Regions from separate parts of the Lacticaseibacillus salsurae genome, predicted to be linked through region 3. Evidence: predicted binding sites of a transcription regulator. Region 3 holds the regulator's gene; each other region holds the start of a gene.
The links. Region 3 encodes NrdR, which represses ribonucleotide reductase genes. Its sites were predicted from a motif close to ACACNATATATNGTGT; they were not measured.
Positions count from the first base shown of each region.

Region 1: the regulator NrdR is predicted to act here: its motif matches at 1,537-1,552, upstream of nrdD (anaerobic ribonucleoside-triphosphate reductase).
Region 2: the regulator NrdR is predicted to act here: its motif matches at 2,179-2,194, upstream of nrdH (glutaredoxin-like protein NrdH).

Region 1 covers NZ_BAAFZI010000041.1:8,954-15,502, reverse strand. Annotated here, with positions in the region: gene asnB (asparagine synthase (glutamine-hydrolyzing)) at 1-711, shown strand, start outside; gene ACKTSG_RS10625 (hypothetical protein) at 1,222-1,392, opposite strand; gene nrdD (anaerobic ribonucleoside-triphosphate reductase) at 1,643-3,829, shown strand; partial or broken gene ACKTSG_RS10615 (NAD(P)H-dependent oxidoreductase) at 3,987-4,355, shown strand; gene ACKTSG_RS10610 (FAD-dependent oxidoreductase) at 4,491-6,290, shown strand; gene recQ (DNA helicase RecQ) at 6,427-6,549, shown strand, end outside.
Region 2 covers NZ_BAAFZI010000001.1:73,419-79,967, forward strand. Annotated here, with positions in the region: gene ACKTSG_RS00375 (nitroreductase family protein) at 1-572, opposite strand, end outside; gene cls (cardiolipin synthase) at 675-2,120, shown strand; gene nrdH (glutaredoxin-like protein NrdH) at 2,263-2,496, shown strand; gene ACKTSG_RS00390 (M13-type metalloendopeptidase) at 2,675-4,567, opposite strand; gene ACKTSG_RS00395 (hypothetical protein) at 4,649-4,876, opposite strand; gene ACKTSG_RS00400 (NAD(P)-dependent oxidoreductase) at 4,925-5,839, opposite strand; gene ACKTSG_RS00405 (serine hydrolase domain-containing protein) at 6,013-6,549, shown strand, end outside.
Region 3 covers NZ_BAAFZI010000013.1:45,157-51,705, forward strand. Annotated here, with positions in the region: gene polA (DNA polymerase I) at 1-616, shown strand, start outside; gene mutM (DNA-formamidopyrimidine glycosylase) at 628-1,473, shown strand; gene coaE (dephospho-CoA kinase) at 1,470-2,069, shown strand; gene nrdR (transcriptional regulator NrdR) at 2,145-2,621, shown strand; gene ACKTSG_RS06090 (replication initiation and membrane attachment family protein) at 2,720-4,081, shown strand; gene dnaI (primosomal protein DnaI) at 4,081-5,001, shown strand; gene ACKTSG_RS06100 (DUF2628 domain-containing protein) at 5,026-5,334, shown strand; gene thrS (threonine--tRNA ligase) at 5,649-6,549, shown strand, end outside.

The DNA of each region.
Region 1 (6,549 bases), on a different contig from region 3:
TGGACAGCTAAGCCTTCTGAATATTATGTGGGCGAAGCGTTCATTTATGATCCGGCGCAACCGACTATTTTCACCAGTGATCAAGCCAATAGCATGTTGCAACCAGAATTTAAGAACAACTTGACGGTCAATGGCATCTACCAAAAAGATTTCGCCAAAGTGGAAACTGCCGAAGAGCTCAAGCAAATGCAATATATCGACTTGCATCACTTTATGCTTAACGACATTTTACAAAAAGCCGACAAGATCTCCATGGCCCATTCTTTGGAACTGCGCGTGCCATTTTTGGATCGCAAAGTCGCTGAACTGGCTAACTCGATCCCCAGCCACATGTTACTCAACCCCAATGGCTCCAAGTGGGTCTTCCGCAAAGCCGCCGAAAAGCATTTGCCATCTGACTTTGCCAACCGGCCAAAGCTGGGCTTCCCAGTGCCAGTGAAGACCTGGTTACGCGAAGCCAAATATTGCGACCGCGTGCGGGCGTTGTTTGAAGAAGACTGGGTCGCTGATCTGTTTGATCAGCCTAAGATCTTACAACTGCTTCAAGACAACTTCGATGAAAAAACCGATGGGCGCCGCCAGATCTGGGTCTTGTACACCTTCTTATTGTGGTACAAGATGTACTTCATCGATTGGGAAGGCACCGTTAAAAAGTACGGTCACGTTCAACCAGACGTGGCCAAGCTGATGGCTAGCGGCAAGCTGGTTTGATCAAAATAACCCTTGGATCGGAAATTTCTGATCCAAGGGTTATTTGTTTGAATTGAATTGGGTATTTGCACTTGGCGCTGCGGCTGGCTCACCATGCCGCGCTGAGCCAGCTGGTGTTTTAAATTCAAACGTTCTCAACGTTTGCCACTATCTGCCAGCTAGCGATACTTCAACGAGGTGTTGTCATTAGTAGGCATGACCTACTAGTCGCGATCTGCTGGATCAGTTAAGGAAGATAGTCAAACCAGTGCGAATGTGAAATCAAGCCATGATGCTGAACTTTCAGGGTTACCAGACTTGACCTTACACGTCGCAACGTACTGATCGCTGCCTACACCTGAAGATTCGTGAGTCGTTGCCACATCAGAGAATTATCGGTGGGGGCAGACTTGGCGATCAAAAAGGCGGTACCTAGTATTACTAGGTACCGCCTTTTTGATCGTTACGATTGCTTGCCATCTGCTGGTAAGCGGACTGGCGTTTCAAGTTCAAGCGCCGGTAAAACAAAGATCAGCGCTTGGCAATGAAGTTTTGGTAAGCCCAATACAACACGCCGATGATCACGACGAATAAGACTAACTTGATCAATAACGCAATGATCCCAGAAACAACTGGCAATAACAACAAAGCAACAATAGCGATGACGATCCATGTCAGGATCTGTTTGGTTTTGGCATTCATAAGCGCGGCTCCTTTTTGTAGGCACTAGATATCGAGGCCACAAGTGGCCCGTTATTCCTGTTCAGTATATCCTATAACAGCGACCTTGGCGCAAGAAGCCCGTAAAATCAGGCTTAAGTCTGATAAGATAGCTAATAACATGTAATACTATATCTAGAATGAAAAACAGATTTTTCCAATTTTCATACAATATATGGCCCCTATTCATGGTATGATAATGACATTGAGATTTACGGAGGGGTTATTGCATATGATCGATATTAAAGTCAAAATCAACATTAAAAAGCGCGACGGTCGCATCGTCGACTTCGACCAACAAAAAATCACCCGAGCCATCACCAAAGCGGCGGTGTCTGTTGACGACCCATTGTCACCAGCTGACTACCGCGACATTGAAGCGATTTCGGATGATGCCGTGGCGACGATCATGGATCGTTTTGACAAAGACGTACGTATCGCGGAGGTGCAAAGCGTCGTTGAAGAGGCGATTTTGAATGCCCATAAATATGACTGGGGCAAAGCGTATACGGACTACCGCATGCAACGCGATATCGATCGTGCCAAGCGCGCTGACGTCAACTATAACGTCCAAAAGTTGATCGATCGCGATGCCGAAGTGGTTCACGAAAATGCCAACAAAGATTCTCGCGTCTTTTCCACTCAACGCGACCTCACTGCCGGCGCCGTGGCCAAAGCCATGGGTCTGCAAATGTTGCCGCCAGCAGTGGCCAATGCGCATTTGCGTGGCGATATTCACTGGCATGACTTGGACTACACGCCATTTATGGCTGAAACCAACTGTTGCTTGATCGACTTTAAAGAAATGTTGAACCATGGCTTTAATATCGGTAACGCCGAAGTTGAACCGGCTAACTCCATTCAAGTGGCGGTCACCCAAATGACGCAGATCATCGCCAATGTCGCCAGCTCCCAATATGGTGGCTGCTCCAGTGATCGCACCGATGAAGTTTTGGCGCCTTTTGCCGAAAAGAACTACCAAAAGCATTTAATCGAAGCCGCAGAATTGACGGATGATCCTGACAAAAAAGCTGAATATGCCAAGCGCCGGACCAAAAAAGACATTTTAGATGCCTTACAAACCCTGGAATATCAAGTGAACACCTTATATTCCACGCAAGGGCAAACGCCTTTTGTCACGGTGGGCTTTGGCCTTGGTACCAACTGGATCGAACGCGAGATCCAAAAAGATATTTTGAAGATCCGCATTGGTGGCTTAGGCAAAGAAAAGCGCACGGCGATTTTCCCAAAGCTGGTGTTCACCTTAAAGCGCGGCTTGAACCTCAAGCCTGGCGATCCTAACTATGATATCAAAGAACTGGCTGTGGAATGTGCCACTAAGCGCATGTACCCAGATGTGTTGTCTTATGACAAAATCGTCGAACTCACTGGCAGCTTCAAAGCACCAATGGGTTGCCGCAGTTTCTTACAAGGTTGGAAAGATCCTGAAACCGGCAAAGAAGTCAACGCTGGACGCATGAATTTAGGCGTGATCACCTTGAATCTGCCGCGTATCGCCATGGAATCTAAAGGCGACAAAGACAAGTTCTGGAAGATCTTGGAAGCGCGGTTGAAGATCTGCAAGCAAGGTCTGGTTTATAAAGTCGAACGCGCCAAAGAAGCGACGCCAGAATCAGCACCGATCTTGTATAAGTATGGGGCGTTTGGCAAGCGTTTGGCTGATGATCAAAAAGTCGACGAAGTGTTCAAGAATTCTCGCGCCACGGTGTCGTTAGGCTACATCGGGTTGTATGAAGTTGGCACCGTCTTTTATGGCTCTGAGTGGGAGAAGAATCCAGAAGCTAAGAAGTTCTCTATCGACGTGGTCAAAGACCTTTATGATCATTGTGTTGAGTGGGAAAAAGAATACGGCTATCATTTTTCCGTCTACTCCACACCATCTGAATCTTTGACTGACACTTTTGCCCGCGCGGATAAGAAGCGTTTTGGCGTGGTCAAAGATATCACGGACAAAGATTACTACACCAATTCTTTCCACTATGATGTCCGCAAAGCGCCAACGCCTTTTGAAAAGCTCGACTTTGAAAAAGACTATCCTAAGTATTGTTCCGGCGGCTTCATTCACTACTGCGAATATCCTAACTTGAAGCAAAATCCTAAGGCTTTGGAAGCAGTTTGGGATTACGGGTATGACATCGTCGGTTACTTAGGCACCAATACGCCGATCGACCAATGCTTCGAATGCGGCTTCAAAGGCGAATTCAAAGCTACTGAAAAAGGCTACGAATGCCCACAATGCGGCAATCACAATCCAGACACATGTGATGTGGTCAAGCGCTTATGCGGCTACTTAGGTAACCCCAACAAGCGCCCAATGGTTCACGGCCGCCAAGAAGAGATCATCCATCGTAAAAAGCATATGACCTTAGGCAACGACAACTTAGCTGGCCAAGCCTAAAGCCAACAAATGAGACGCGTGCGTCTCATTTTTTTGTGGGTCAGATAAAGCGCTAACAACGGGCTGACGCGGGTTATGCCAGTTGGTGCATAATGACGCACTGCTTGTGTGACTGTAAACAAAGTCTCACAAGCGCTACACTAAATGAAAGGAGTTGATGTTGATGAAAATCGTTGCATTGACGGCGGCGCGAGCTTCAAAAGCGTTTGACCGTCAACTTTTATCAGCTTTACAAAGCGCCTATCCAAGCTTGCAAATCGTGACCTTAGCCGCACAAGCACCGCTTATTGACCAAACTGCGATCGCCGCAGTCGCTGAAGCAGATGGGGTCTTGATCGCTACCGCCGAACATGAACCCGCGCAAACACAAGCTTTGCTCAACGCTATTCAAAGCCTGACCAAAGCGCAGCCGCGTTTGGCTGAAAAGCCGGTGGTGATCTTCAGTACCGCTTATGCCACCCAAGGCCAACATGCCAGCTTAAAGACGATTGCCCAAGCGCTGAATGCCCATGGCGTCAAGGCCAACGTGGTGCAAACTGTCGCGATCAACGACGCGCCGCATCAATTTGCTGACGGCAGGCTTCAAGGTCCTGCCCAGCAACAAGTTGAGCAGGCCATGGCGCAATTAAAAACCGTAATTTCGAAACAGGAGGAACAAGCAATGTCTCAACCAAAAATCGCCTGGGATGCGACTTATGATGTGATCGTATTAGGATTCGGTGGGGCCGGTGCCACTGCGGCGCGTTTTGCTGCAGATGCTGGCGCCAAAGTCTTGTTGGTGGATGCCGCACCACTTGGCCACGAAGGTGGCAACACGCGCTATGCTGGTCAAATCGTCGGGTCAGCCGCAGATTTTGATGAAATGAAGACGTACTACAAGCGCCTGCAATACCCATTGACTTTAGATGAAGACATGATCGACACTTATGTCGATGGCATGGTGGGGATGAGCGACTATTTCCAAAAGTATTTGGAAATCGAAAAGCCGTTTTCCGTCAAGCGCGATTGGCATCATGAAAAACCTGACTTGGCATCAATGTTGCCAGAATATCCTGAATATGCCGGTGGCGACAGTTATGATGTGTTGTTGGTCCATGACGGCACCTTTGATTCCGCTTTTTGGAAAACGTTGCGCGAGCAAGTCACGAAGCGCGCCGATAAAATCGATGTGTGGTTCAAAGCCCCAGCCAAGCACCTGATCCAAGATCCAACCACTAAAGCCGTGATCGGGGCCCAAATCGAGCGTGAATCCGTCTTGTTGAATATTCGCGCCAATAACGGGGTCGTGTTGGCCACTGGTGGGTTTGAAAACAACCAACAAATGATCCAAGACTACTTAGGCGCTGAATCCTTGCAGCCATTAGGTTCCGTGTATAACAAAGGCGATGGCGTGCTGTTAGGCCAAGAAGTCGGTGCTGATCTGTGGCATATGCATAACTATGAATCGCTTGGGTTGACGGTACGCAAGCCAGATGGCACCCGCGGCAAGATCTTGTTTGCTTGGACGGCAATGGCAGCCGGCTCCGCGTTTGTCGTCGGCGATGATGGCACGCGGTATATGAATGAGACCCAAGCCAACCGGCACGGACATTTGTATGATCATGGTACTTGGCGGATCCCAACCAACAATGTTAAGCCGTATTTGATTTTTGACGCGGCCAAATATGCTGAGTTTGCTGCACAAAAGCCTGACTGGTTGGACAGTTTGGCCCATGCCGCAACTTTGGCAGATCTGGCTGACATCATCGACGTGCCAGCTGAAAACTTGGAAAAAACGCGCGCCCGTTTTGACCAATTTGCCAATAACGGCGAAGATCAAGCCTTTGACCGCGACGCTGATACCATGACCGCTTTAGGCGATGGCCCATATTACGCTTTGGCGCTGCGTCAAAGCATGCTCAACACCCAAGGCGGTCCCCGTCGCAATGTTCGCACTGAAGTGTTGGATACCACTGGCAACCCGATCCCACATTTGTATTCTGCTGGCGAACTTGGCGGGATCTCTGCCAACCAGTATCAAGGTGGCAACAACTTAGCTGAATGCTTGATCTTTGGGAAGATCGCCGGCATGAACGCCGCGCGGCCAAAAGCTGACCGCCCAGTTGCTGAAGCTGATGCGACTAGCGGTGCCAGTGCCCATCAAGCCACAACAGCGTTAGGGTCAGACCTGGCCAGCGCCCCAAAGACTTATAGCACCGGTGAGCACCAATATATCGGCCGCTCCACGGCTGGTATGGGCAATGAGATCGTGGTACGGGTCACTTATGATGCCGGTAAAATCGAAAACATCGAAGTCTTGCAACAGAATGAATCCGGTGATTTCGGGTTGAAGGCGATCCAACAACTTCCAGATGAAATGGTGAAAGCCAACTCGACAGATGTTGACGCGGTGTCTGGGGCTAGCGTGTCTAGCAAAGCGTTGAAAGCTGCGGTTGAAGATGCATTAAAACAAGCGCAATAATAATGTGAGCAGGTAAAAGTCTGGCGAGTTTTCGTCAGGCTTTTTTTGTCACCATTTTGTCAAAACAGTTTGGCGGTGTTTTTGCGTAATCTATTTAAGACAGGTAAAATGGATAAGATAGAATTGGAGGGGTTCGATGAATTCGCAGGCATTGGCGATTTTACAAGAAAAGTTCGGCTATCCCGCGTTTCGCCCAGGGCAAGATCTGGCGATCACGCAGATCTTAAACGGTGAAAATACGTTAGTCGTCATGCCGACA
Region 2 (6,549 bases), on a different contig from region 3:
GCCATGGTGTCTTTGTCGCCAGCAGGTGCTTTGATCTCACCAAAAGGCATTTGGGCGCGCAAGGTCCAGTTTTCTGGAATATCAAAGGCTTTGGCCACTTCGTCATCGATCAGTGGGTTGTAATGTTGCAACGAAGCACCGATGTTGTTGTTGGCTAAGGCGACCCAAGTGTTGAGTTGTGCGGAGCCTTGGCCTTGTTCAGCCCAAGTGGCAAAGTTGTCAGCATAAAGCGTGAAGTCTTTTTCCAGTTGATGCACGACTTTGGTATCGGTGAAGTACAAGATCGTGCCGTAAGCGGCTTTGAAGCTGGCAATTTTTTGCTTGGTTTTTTCATAAGCGGCTTCAGTTGGCACTTCAGACTTCAAACGCTTGACCACGATATCCCATAATTGATCATGCTTGTCGCCAAATAAGAATACGGCCCGCGTGGTTTGGGAGTTGAAAGCCGTTGGGGTGGCTTGAATGGTATCTTCTACCAAGTTCACGATGTCTTCATTTGACGCGTTGATGTTTTTGCCTAAAGCGTAAATCGAGCGCCGTTGTTGCAATAAATTCAATAAGTCTGTATTCATAATTGGGTTCCACCTTTGATTAAGTATGGTAACATTGTACCAACTTGCTTTTAGTAAGTAAAGTGAATAAGTGAAAATTAATTTTTTTGTTCGGAGGTACTCATGTCGTTATTTACTGAGCTGTTCATCCTTTTCATCATCTTGAACACCATCGGCGCCATCTTCACCGTGCTACGCTCTGTGCGGGACATCGCAACGACGTGGGCTTGGCTGTTGGTGCTGATCTTTTTGCCAGGGATCGGCTTTGTGATTTATTTATTTGTCGGCCGCCGCTTATCCGCCAAGAAAATGCGCTTGATCCAAGCCGAATACGCCAAAGCTTCTGCTGCTTTTGTCCATTTGCAAAAAGCCGCCAACGCCAAAGGCCGCTTGGTGCCTTCCACCACCAAAGCCGGCCAAGAGCTGATCAATTTATTTTTGAACTTGGCGCGCGCCCCACTGTTACATAACGATGCGGTAAAACTGTTTTATGATGGCCAAGCCAAGTTTGCTGCCTTGTTTGCCGATATCGAAGCGGCCAAAAGCGAGATCTTAGTGGAATACTACACGATCTACCCTGATGCGCTTGGCATGCAGCTGCGCGATCTGTTGATCAAAAAAGCCCAACAAGGCCTGAGCGTGCGCGTGGTGTATGATGCATGGGGGTCGATGGGCGCCAGTGCCAAATGGTGGCGGCCGTTGATCCAAGCTGGCGGCTGGGCAGAATCATATTTTTCTTCTAAGCACTTGATCGCCGATTTTCGCATGAATTATCGCCTGCATCGCAAAATCGTGGTCATCGATGAGCAGATCGGCTATATCGGCGGTTTCAACGTTGGCGATCAATATGTGTCTCGCTCGCCGAAGTTTGGCTTTTGGCGCGACACGCATTTGCGCATGGTTGGCAATACGGTGATGGCGTTAAAAATTCAATTTATCATGGATTACAACGCCACTGTCAACGCCGGCCGCCAGCTTCCTTACCCGAGTCGCCCCTTGACGGCCGCGCCTTTGCCGACTAAAGGCGCCATGCAGATCGTCGCTTCTGGGCCGGAGTCAGCGGGCCAACAGATCAAATTCGGCTATGTCAAAATGATCTCTGGGGCCACCAAGTCAGTTTGGCTACAGACGCCATATTTGATCCCTGATGACACGGTTTATGATGCGCTGATGAACACCGCCCTGGCAGGTATCGATGTGCGGGTGATGATCCCAGATATGCCAGATCACCCGTTTATTTTCCGCGCGACGCAATATTATGCCAATGCGTTGACCCGCGCTGGGGTCAAAGTATACCATTATCAAAATGGCTTCTTGCATGCCAAAACCATGGTAGTCGATGGCCATCTTGCCAGTGTCGGGTCAGCTAACTTGGACATTCGCTCCTTCAAATTGAATTTTGAAGCCAACGCCTTTATTTACGACGAAGCCATCGCCGCGCAGCTGCAACAAGCCTTTCTTGACGATCAAAAGCACGCCCGCTTGCTCACGCTAGAGGAGATCCAATCACAAAGTACTTGGCTGAAATTCAAGCAACAATTCTCGCGTTTGTTGTCGCCAATCTTGTAAAAGGCGCTTAGTGGTGGTATCCTAACGCGACCCCAGATATTGGGGGTCGTCGCTTCTCCTACTATATCTAGTGATATTTCTTGACAGTGACCACAACTGCCAGTATACTAGCTTTATCAGATAACCAAGAGAGGCGATTTTCATGAATAACGACGTCACATTATTTACTAAAAATGGTTGCCCACAGTGCCGCATGACCAAGAACTACTTGCGCACCCATGGGATCGATTTTGTGGAACACAACATCAACGATGAACCTGAATACATCGATTACTTAAAAAACAAAGGCTTCCAAGCCGTGCCTGTCCTTGAAGCAGCAGGGCTTGAAGCTTTCTCAGGCTTTCGGCCAGAGGCACTCAAGCAATTAGCCAGCTAACTAGCCCATACGCGATGCCCGCACTTTGCGGACATCGCGTATTTTTGTGCCCAAAAAGTGGACCAGACGAAGTCACTTCGGCGCGAGACCTTTTGCCCGACCTAGTCATACAAAAGGCTCTGCACCGCGATCCAAGTTCGAATCGTGGTGCAGAGCCGCTTGCTGTTTCAGCCTTTGATTACCAAATGGTGATGCGCTTGTCTGGGGCTAAGTACATCCCATCGCCTGGCTGAACGTTAAAGGTGGTGTACCAGTCAGCCAAATTCTGGACTTGCACATTGGCGCGCAGTTTGGCTGGCGCATGCACATCGATACTCAACAACAATTGCATGTACTGCTTGCGCGCTTTCATACGCCAAACTTCTGCCCAATTGACGAAAAAGGCATGCAAGTCAGTGTCATCTAAGCCTTTGGCCGTTTCTAAAGCGGCGGCTAAACCACCGGCATCAGCCATATTTTCGGATACCACCAGTTTGCCGTTGACGGGACCCGCTTCAGTTTTCAAACCATCGAATTGATCGATCATCGCTTGGGTTAAGACTTTGAAGTGATCGTAGTCCGCCGGTTGCCACCAATCCGTCAAATTCCCAAATTCATCAAATTGCGCCCCATTGTTATCAAAGCCATGCGAGATCTCATGGGCGATCACTGCCCCGATACCGCCAAGGTTTTGGCTGTCAGATTGCGACAACGCGTAAAATGGCGCTTGCAAAATCGCCGCTGGGAAGGTGATGTCATTGCGTGACGGATCGTAGCAAGCGTTGACCAAATGCCCTGGCATGGCCCATTCTGAGCGATCCACTGGTTTGGTCAATTGTTGCAAGTGATAAGCATGACGGGTTTTGGCGATTTCCGTTGCCGCCGTCAGCAAGTCCGCTTTTTCGTCAACATGCAACAAATCGTATACCGCATTGGCTTTATCTGGGTACCCCATTTTAAGCACCATGGTATCGAGTTTGACGATCGCTTTGTCTTTGGTGGATTGGGATAACCAATCAGACTTGGCCAAGCGGCGCTTATACGTGGCGATCATTTTTTCAACTAATTTGGTGACGTCAGCTTTTGCGGCTTCGCCAAAATAAGTCTTCCCATAATAAATGCCGATCGGTTCAGAAAAGACGCTGTTGGCTAAGCGATAAGCGTGCTTGATTTGCGTTGGCGCTGCGGCTAAACCAGATAAAGCGCGGGAAAAACTGCCGCCTAAGATCCGCAAGTCATCAGACAAATAGCCGGTGTTGCTGAGCAATTCAATGACATAAGCCCAGTGGGCATATTGGATGAAGGTGTCAGCATTAAACAAGTCCTTAAATTCATCCAAGAACCGCGGATCAGCCACGATCACGGTGTCAGGATGTGCTGGCAGCAAGGTGTCGGCGTATTTGGTAAAGTCAAAATCTCCGAATTTTTCCGCGACTTTGGCAAATGGGTATGGGTTGTAAGACTTGGGATAGTCAGCCCATTCTTCAGAAGATTTCACATGCTTGGCGATTTCCGCATCAAAGGCCACCGTGTCAGCCAAATATTGGGTTTGGTCTGCTGGCAACAAATCCGTTTGCGCTAGGACCTGCTTGGCCATATCTTGCCACAAGCCTAATAGTTGCGGGCCTTGAGGGTTGTCTTTGGCATAATAAGTGGTGTCTGGCAAAATCGTGCTAGGACCAGCGATCGTGAACACATTTTGGGCCGTGTTTTTCATGTCTGGTTCCACGCTAGCGGAAAATGGTAGTGGGAACAGATCCAAATCCAGTTGCGCCGCTTTGGCATTAAAGCCGGCTAAGCTGTCAACTTGATTGAAACTCACCAAGCGGTTGAGCACCGGCTGGATCCCAGCGGCATCGCGGGCATTAAAGTCAGCGGCTTTTTGGTAAAGCTTCACGGCTTCGGCAAAATATTGGTCTGGGGCGGGTTTGTCGCCTTTGGCCACCGCATCAAAATCCGCCATCAACTTTTTTTCGACGTCATCTGCCAAATCGGCAAAGCCTCCAGTTGTTGGCTTATCATCTGGGATCGTGGCAGTTTTGGCCCATTCACCATTAACGGCTTCGTATAGATCATCTTGTGGTTTCGTCATTGACAATACCCCTTTCACACTTGTGGTTGATTTCGATTATACCGCGCAAAAAGACGGCTTACCAGAGGTAAGCCGTCGAAGCTAAGCCCATTTGATGCGCACGATCGCATATTCTGCGACATGCTTGGGCCCTTTTTTGGTGGTGACTGTCACCACTGAACGGTCAGCGTAAGGTTTCACTTGTCCAGGTGTGATCGCGTCGATCACGCCAAGTAGCATCGTTTTGTCCATGGTTTTCACAATGACCGGGCGTTTGGTCAACAAAGCATCTTCAAGCAGACTGATGATTTCAGTTGTGCGTTGTGACATAGACATCCTCCTGTTCGTTGGAAACGGTTACGCCCTCAGCGTACCCTATTAATACCCCACACTCAAGTTGACTTGATGACTTTTCAACGTGCCATTTTGCGCAAATTGCGCCATATTCGGCAAGAAAATATCTGCGACTTGTTGGCGCAAATGCGTCACTTGCCCAGCGATGTGCGGCGTCACCCACACATTCGGCAACTGCCAAAGCGGCGAGGTTTGCGGCAGCGGCTCAACGCTAGCCACATCCAGCACGGCGCCTTTGAGCTGGCTGTCAAGCGCTTGGATCAACGCTGGCTCATCGACACTGGCGCCGCGGCCAACATTGATGAACAACGGCTGCTTGGCCAGCTGTGCGAAAAAGGCCTGATCAAAATATTGCTGCGTCGCCGGCGTCAAAGGCATCACATTCACGATGATGTCAGCATTTTGGGCGATGGCTTTATCCGTGGTGACTTGATCAAAATCCGCTTTTGGCAAGCCGTGCCGATCCACCCCAATGACCTTGACGCCGAATTGATGCAAGTGCTTAGCGATCATGGTGCCGATATGCCCAGTGCCATAGATCACTGCTTGTGCTTCTTGCAGCGACCACATCTGTTGTGGCCGCACCCAGCTAGTGGCCACCGGAAACATGCCATGGGCAAACGCTAAAATACCAGCGAGCACATATTCGGCGATCACTTCTGCGTGGATGCCTGCGACATTGGCCAAAAGAATATTTTGCCGCTGAAATTCTGCCAATGGCAAATAATCGACGCCTGCAGACATCGCTTGGACAAATTTCACCCGGTTAGGTTGGGCGATAATGTCTAAGCCGATTTGATTCCAGCCTAAGATCACATCGATGGTTGGCGCCATTTCAGGGCGATAAGCTGCTTTGGAAATGAAATGCCAGCTGGGGTGCGCTTGCGCGGCTTGCGCAACGGTTTCATCTGATAATGCAAACAACATTAAAATATTCATGGTGACCTCCCGTTCATTGGCACGACTGTTTAAGGCCATTGTACAACTTTGCGCAAACCATGGTCACCTCTTGTCCACTTGGCGGAGGGGCAATTGGCGTCGCGACGAGTTGCACAATTTAGATGAGAATGGTATAAAGAAACCATTAGAATTTGGAAAGCGAAGCGATCAGTATGGCTTTTGAATCACAATTTGAACAGTTAGATGCGTTAAATGACCAGGCTCATTATAACGGGACCTATGCGGTGGTCACCCCAACTGAAATATTACATGAACGGGCCATGGGCCAAGCAGATTTTGAAACCGGCTTAGCCTTTACGCCAACGACGACCACTGGCATCGGTTCGGTTTCCAAACAGTTCACCATGGCGGCAGTGCTGTTACTGGTTGAAGCTGGTCAAGTTGACTTGGACCAACCTTTAAGCGACTTCGTACCGGAATTTGATCATGCGCATGACGTGACGCTGCGTGATTTGTTGACGATGCAATCCGGGATCACCGATTACACCGAGATCATTGTCGGCTCGCTGATGGCACAAGGCCAAGCAGCAGGCAAATCCCCTTCGCAAAACGGATTTGACGCCATGGTTGAAGCCAGCCGCGACTTGCCGAAGCAGAAATTGCTGGATATTTTGAACGGTCATCCGCTGAAATTTACGCCAGGCACTGAATTTGCCTACTGTAACGCCAATTATGCCTTGTTGACGCTA
Region 3 (6,549 bases):
AGCTTTTAAAGAAGATCGCGATATCCATGCCAACACCGCCATGAAGATCTTTGGGTTGGATTCTGCCGACCAAGTGACGCCTGACATGCGCCGCCAAGCCAAAGCCACCAATTTTGGGATCGTGTATGGGATCTCTGATTTTGGGTTGGCTAAAAACATCGGCATCACCCGCAAACAAGCCAAAGCCTTCATCGATGGGTATTTTGAACAATATCCCAAAGTCCGCGAATACATGGATAAGATGGTGGCCCAAGCGCGTGAAACTGGGTTTGTGGAAACCTTGTTCCATCGCCGGCGCTATTTGGATCAGATCCACTCGCGCAATTTCAACTTGCGGCAATTTGCGGAACGCACGGCGATGAACACGCCGATCCAAGGCTCTGCCGCAGACATTATCAAAGTGGCGATGATCCGCATGCAACAAATGCTCAAAGACCAAAAGCTGCAAAGTCGCATGTTGTTGCAAGTTCACGATGAACTGATTTTTGAAGGCCCAGAAGCTGAAATGCCGATTTTAGGCAAATTGGTGCCAAAAGTGATGGATTCCGCCGTTGACTTGGCAGTGCCGTTGAAAGTGGAAAGCTCTTATGGTCCCACTTGGTATGACGCCAAGTAGAAAGGAGAGCCATGCCGGAATTACCAGAAGTTGAAAATGTGCGCCGCGCGCTGTCTGAACTGATCGTTGGCAAAACGGTATGTGGGGTCCACACCAATTGGGAGAAGATCTTGATCGGCGGCTCGGCCAGGTTTGCCGAAGCATTGACTGGTGCTACAGTAACGGCAGTGGATCGCCGCGGCAAGTACTTGTTGTTGCGCTTTGATCACCATCTCACATTGGTGTCGCATTTGCGGATGGAAGGCAAATACCAGCTGGCCCAAACGGCAAATGAGCCACCAGCACGGTTTTTGCATGTGTGGTTTGATTTTACCGATGGCAGTCAGTTGCGGTATTTGGATATGCGCAAATTTGGCCGGATGCAGTTGTGCGATACCGGCAGCGAAATGCAAGTGGCTGGGTTGAAAACCATTGGGCCAGAACCCACGGCGGCGGATTTTGACGCGGAAGCTTTCTTTCACACGCTGCAAAAGCACAAAAAGCCGATCAAATCGGTGATTTTGGACCAAAGTGTCGTCGCTGGCGTCGGCAATATTTACGCCGACGAAACCTTGTGGCGCGCAAAGATCAACCCGATGCAACCAGCATGTACGTTGAAGCGTCGCGAAGCAGATGCCTTGCATGATCAGATCATTGCCGTGTTAGCCGCATCGATCAAACTTGGTGGTACCACAGTACATACGTTTATCAGCGCCGATGGACAAACTGGCGGTTTTCAAAACCAGTTGCGCGTTTATGGCAAACAAGGCACGCCATGTGTGCGCTGTGGCACCTTGATCGTGAAAACCAAAGTCGGCCAACGCGGGACGCATTATTGCCCTGGGTGCCAAAAGTTAAGGAAGCGAGTGATCCATTGACATATAAATTAGGCTTAACTGGCGGCATCGCTAGTGGCAAAAGTACAGTGGCTGACTTGTTTAAACAAGCTGGCTATCCGGTGATCGATGCTGACGCGATCGCCAGGCAGATCGTGGCGCCAAATTCGTTGGCGCTGAAAAAAATCGCCTTGCGTTTTGGCCAAGAGGTGATCCAACCAGACGGCACCCTTGATCGCAAAGCGTTAGGCGCCAAAGTGTTCGGCCATCCGCAAGCGCTGGCCGACCTCAACGCCATTGAACACCCTTATATTCGCGTGGCGTTGACCAAAGCGTTAGACGAAGCGGTCAATAGTGGCGCCAAACTGGTAGTCGGCGAGATCCCCTTGATGTATGAAACGCATTGGGAACAATATTTTGATGGTGTCGCGGTGGTCAACATCACGCCGCCACTGCAATTGAAACGCTTGATGGCGCGCGATAACCTCAGCGAAGTGCAAGCCAAAGCCCGCATCGACTCGCAAATGCCGCTTGCGGCTAAAGTGGCGCAAGCCGATTTTGTCATTGACAACTCACTAGGGGCGCAAATGCGTGAAGTGCAAGTCAACCAGCTGATCGCGCACTTAACGGCCCAATAGCCAATGCATAAACCCAGTGAAAGTCGCGGTGTGGCTGTGTTATAATAACTGAAAACGGATAAGAAGGTGTGTTGCTTGCAGTGCCCACATTGTCATCACAATAGTAGTCGCGTGGTCGACTCGCGGCCAACCGATGGCGGCAAAGCCATTCGGCGGCGGCGGGAATGCGAAAATTGCGGTTTTCGCTTCACCACATTTGAGCGCGTCGAACAAACGCCATTGCTGGTTATCAAGAAAAACGGCACCCGCGAAGAATTCAACCGCGAAAAGATCTTGAAAGGGTTGATCCGGGCTGCTGAAAAACGGCCGGTCACCATGGAGCAAATGCAAGGCATCGTTGAGTCAGTCGAAAACAAGCTGCGCGCCATTGGGGAAAATGAAGTCTCAAGCCAAGCCATTGGGGAGTATGTGATGAGCAAACTTTCTGATGTCGATGACGTGGCTTATATTCGTTTTGCCAGCGTGTATCGTCAGTTCAAAGACATGTCTGTGTTCATGCAAGAACTTCAAGACATGATGAACAAAGAAAATCAATCAGACGAAAACAAGTAACCTTGTTTTCCAGTCGCGACATGCGCTCGCCTTGCAGATCCTGATCTCAGGGTCGACAAGTCGGGCGCTTTTGTGTCAAGCGTAAAGGAGGCGCGGATTTGGAACGTCCACAAAATTTCATGGCCCAAGACGACTATTTAGTTGCCCAAGCCACTTATTTTAGCAACGTCGACCAACACGTCGCCGTTAGCTTGTATCAACCTTTAGTCGGACCAGTGGCCATGGCGTTATATCTAAGCTTATGGCAAGAAGCCAAGCCCAGACCATTGGTGTCAGATCGCCGCTCGCAAACACGCTTATTAGATCTGTTGAATATTGGCGTGGATACGCTATATGATGCGCGGGTGCATTTGGAAGCAGTGGGGTTGATGAAAACCTATACCACTACTGATGCGATCAGTCGCTATTATGCGTATGAACTTTATGCGCCAGTTACCCCGCAAGCGTTTTTTAATGACGATCTGTTGGGAATGTTGCTGTATGATCGCGTTGGGGATGCTAGATATCGCGAATTGGCAGAAGAATTTGCTTTACATCCGGTGCGCCGCGACGATTGGCAAGAGGTGTCGGCGAATTTCTTGGATGTGTATCATTTAACGAATGTCTTGGAAACGCCAACTGCTGCAGGCCAAGTCCAACAAGATCTGGCCTTGAAAGCCGCGCCTGAAGTCAGCTTAGATGATGACGGTGGCTATGATTGGGGCTTGTTGGCGTCAATGTTGACCACCAGCAATATTGCGCCTGGTGAACTTGACAAAAATCGCACCGCTTTGTATGAAATGGCGCGCTTTTACGGCTTGAATCCACCGACATTTGCCCGTCAGATCAGCCGGGCCATTGATGTGATCTCAGGCAAGTTGAACTTACGGCAGTTGCGACAATTTGTGGAGCAAACGTATCGCAAAGCAGATGCGCCAGCTTTTTCGGATCAAGCCAAACCTGCAACGCCAACGCCGGTATCCAATTCGGCCATCGCCGATCTGACGCCGCCAGAAGCCGACTTACTCAAACGTGCCAAGAGCCAAGCGCCACGCACGTTTTTGGAAGCGACGAAAAAGGCCAAAAATGCGCGCGCCTATGCTGGCAAAAACGAGATCTTTGCGCTGCGTGAGTTGGTTTCTCGCCATGTGTTCCCAGAAGCCACGGTGAATATTTTGATCGATTATGTCTTGCGCAGTTATGATTCATTGAGCCAAGCGCTGCTCAACGGGTTTGTGCAGCGTTGGATCACTGCCAATGTCAGCACTCCTGAATCGGCGTTGCAACAGATCAGAAAAGAAGCCCAACAACCCGCCAAAAATACCCGCAACCGGCGGCCGAATCGCCAAGAAGATACGCCGGATTGGATGAAACCAGATTACCAACCGGTTTCAAAACCGGTTTCGGTGCAAAGCAAACAATCGATCGAAGCGGGGTTGGCGCGACTCAAAGCCATGCGGAAGAAAGGATCTGAATCCTGATGAAAGATATGCATGCCGAATTGCAGAAATTAATGGATCAGCGGCATTTGACTGGCGCGTTTCATGACGCCATCAACAAAGCTGCCGCCGATCCTGAAGTCCAAGCTTTTTTACGGGCGCACAAAGACCAATTGGCAGCCGATGCCACCAGACGTGGGGCAGCGAAGATCTATGAATTCGTCAATGAACGTGATAAGCGCTTGAAAGGCATTAGCAGCTTTGCGCCAGGCTATCAACCTGAGCTAGTGGTTTCCAATGGGCAAATCGACTTGGCCTATGAGCCGACTGCGGAAAAACAAGCCCTGGACAAACTCGCAGATCAAAAGCGCTTGATCAACGCCATCAATATGCCTAAAGCCATCCAACACGCCAACTTGGCCGTTTATGACGACAAAGACCGTGGGGAAGCTTTACAAGCGGCGGTTCAATTCACTGTCGATGTCGCAGATCAGCCGCATGATTTTCACAAAGGGCTGTATTTGACGGGACCATTTGGCGTCGGTAAAACCTATTTACTCGGTGCCATCGCCAACGAATTAGCGGAGCAAGGCGTTGGCTCGACGCTGTTGCATGTGCCAACTTATGCCGTTGAAATGAAAAATGCGATCCAAACCAACTCAGTGTTAGCCAAGATCAACGCGATCAAAGTCGCACCGGTATTGATGTTAGACGATATTGGCGCAGAAGCCTTGAGCCCTTGGTTCCGCGATGAAGTGCTAGGGATCATTTTGCAATATCGCATGCAAGAAGAGTTGCCAACGTTATTTTCGAGCAACAAAACCATGGACGAGTTGAAGCGCTTTTTGGCTGGGGCTGATCGTGGGGACAATGAAGCCATGAAAGCATCGCGCATCATGGCGCGGATCCAGTTTTTGGCCACTGAAATCGCAGTGGGTGGCCGTGATCGTCGCAACGGGTGATCTCACCCCTTTGGAGGAGAAAAAATGCACGCAAGTTTAACCCATGATGCCACCAACCAGATCAAAAATGTCAAGATCGGCTGGTCTTGGACCACGTTTTTCTTTGGTTTTTTCCCAGCGTTATTTCGTGGGGACTGGAAATGGGCCTTGATCATTGCTGTTTTGCAAATCGGTACTGGGACGTTCACATGGGGCATTTCCGTATCGATCATTTCGATCATTTTTGCGATCATTTACAACAAGATCTATATCAATGATCTGTTGAAACAAGGCTATCGGCCCACGGATCAAACGAGCGCTGATTTGTTGCGGCAACGCGGATTTATCGGCTAGTCCAAAATCGATTTTCAAGACTTTTTTCAAATTGGGGCTTGTATCTGCATCTGCCATGTGTTTTAATCTAAGTATCGAAGACAGGAGTTACAAGGATCATGAACAGAGAGCTGACGTCTTGGCTGTAAACGTCACACGACCTGATCCGCACCGCTTCTCGTAGTTCATTCGACCCGTGCTGGGTTAACGCACAAAGAGGAAAGTATGCGTACTTTCAAGTCGGGTGGAACCGCGATTAGCCAATCGTCCCGGATGTCAGTGATGACGTCCGGGACTTTTTTGTACTCCTGAATCAATGAAAAGGGGAAAATCATATGTCAATTTCAATCACTTTACCAGACAAATCCCAACGCGATGCCGAAGCCGGCATCACCGTGTTGGATTTTGCCAAGTCCATCGCCATCAGCTTAGGTAAAAAAGCCGTCGCTGGGAAACTCAACGGTCAATTGGTCAACTTGGATACCCAATTGAACGCTGATGCCGAACTTGAGATCGTCACCAAAGATTCTGATGACGGCTTGGAAGTTTTGCGTCAAACCGCTACTTTTGTGTTAGCTGCTGCGATCAAAGACTTGTTCCCAGAAGTGCGTTTGGGCCAAGGCGAAGCCCAAGACGATGGCTTCTTTTATGACACTGACAAAGACAATGGGCAATTGACAGTTGATCAACTGCCTGCTATCAAAGCCAAAATGGCCGAGATCGTCAAAGCCAACGCTCCGATCGCTTCTAAGACCTTGAGTCACGATGAAGCATTGGCCTATTTTGCCAATGAACCTTTCAAAAAGCAATTAGTCGACGCTTTAGATGGCGACGTTAAAGGCTTCCAATTGGGTGACTTCTTTGATTTTGAAGAATCAGCCTTGTTGCCAAGCTTAAAAGACTTGAAGCATTTTGATCTGTTAAGCGTGGCTGGGGCTTATTGGGAAGGCAAATCTTCCAACCCAATGTTGCAACGGATCTACGGCACGGCGTATTACAAAGCTGCAGACCTTGAAGAAGATGCCAAGCGTCGCGCAGAAGCCAAAGAACGCGACCACCGTAACATCGGCCGCGATCTGGATCTGTTCTTCGTTGATCCTAAAGCCGGTGCCGGCTTGCCATATTGGATGCCAAATGGCGCCACGATCCGTCGCGTGATCGAACGCTACATCATCGACAAAGAATTAGCGGATGGCTATCAACATGTGTATACCCCAATTTTGGCTAACTTGGATC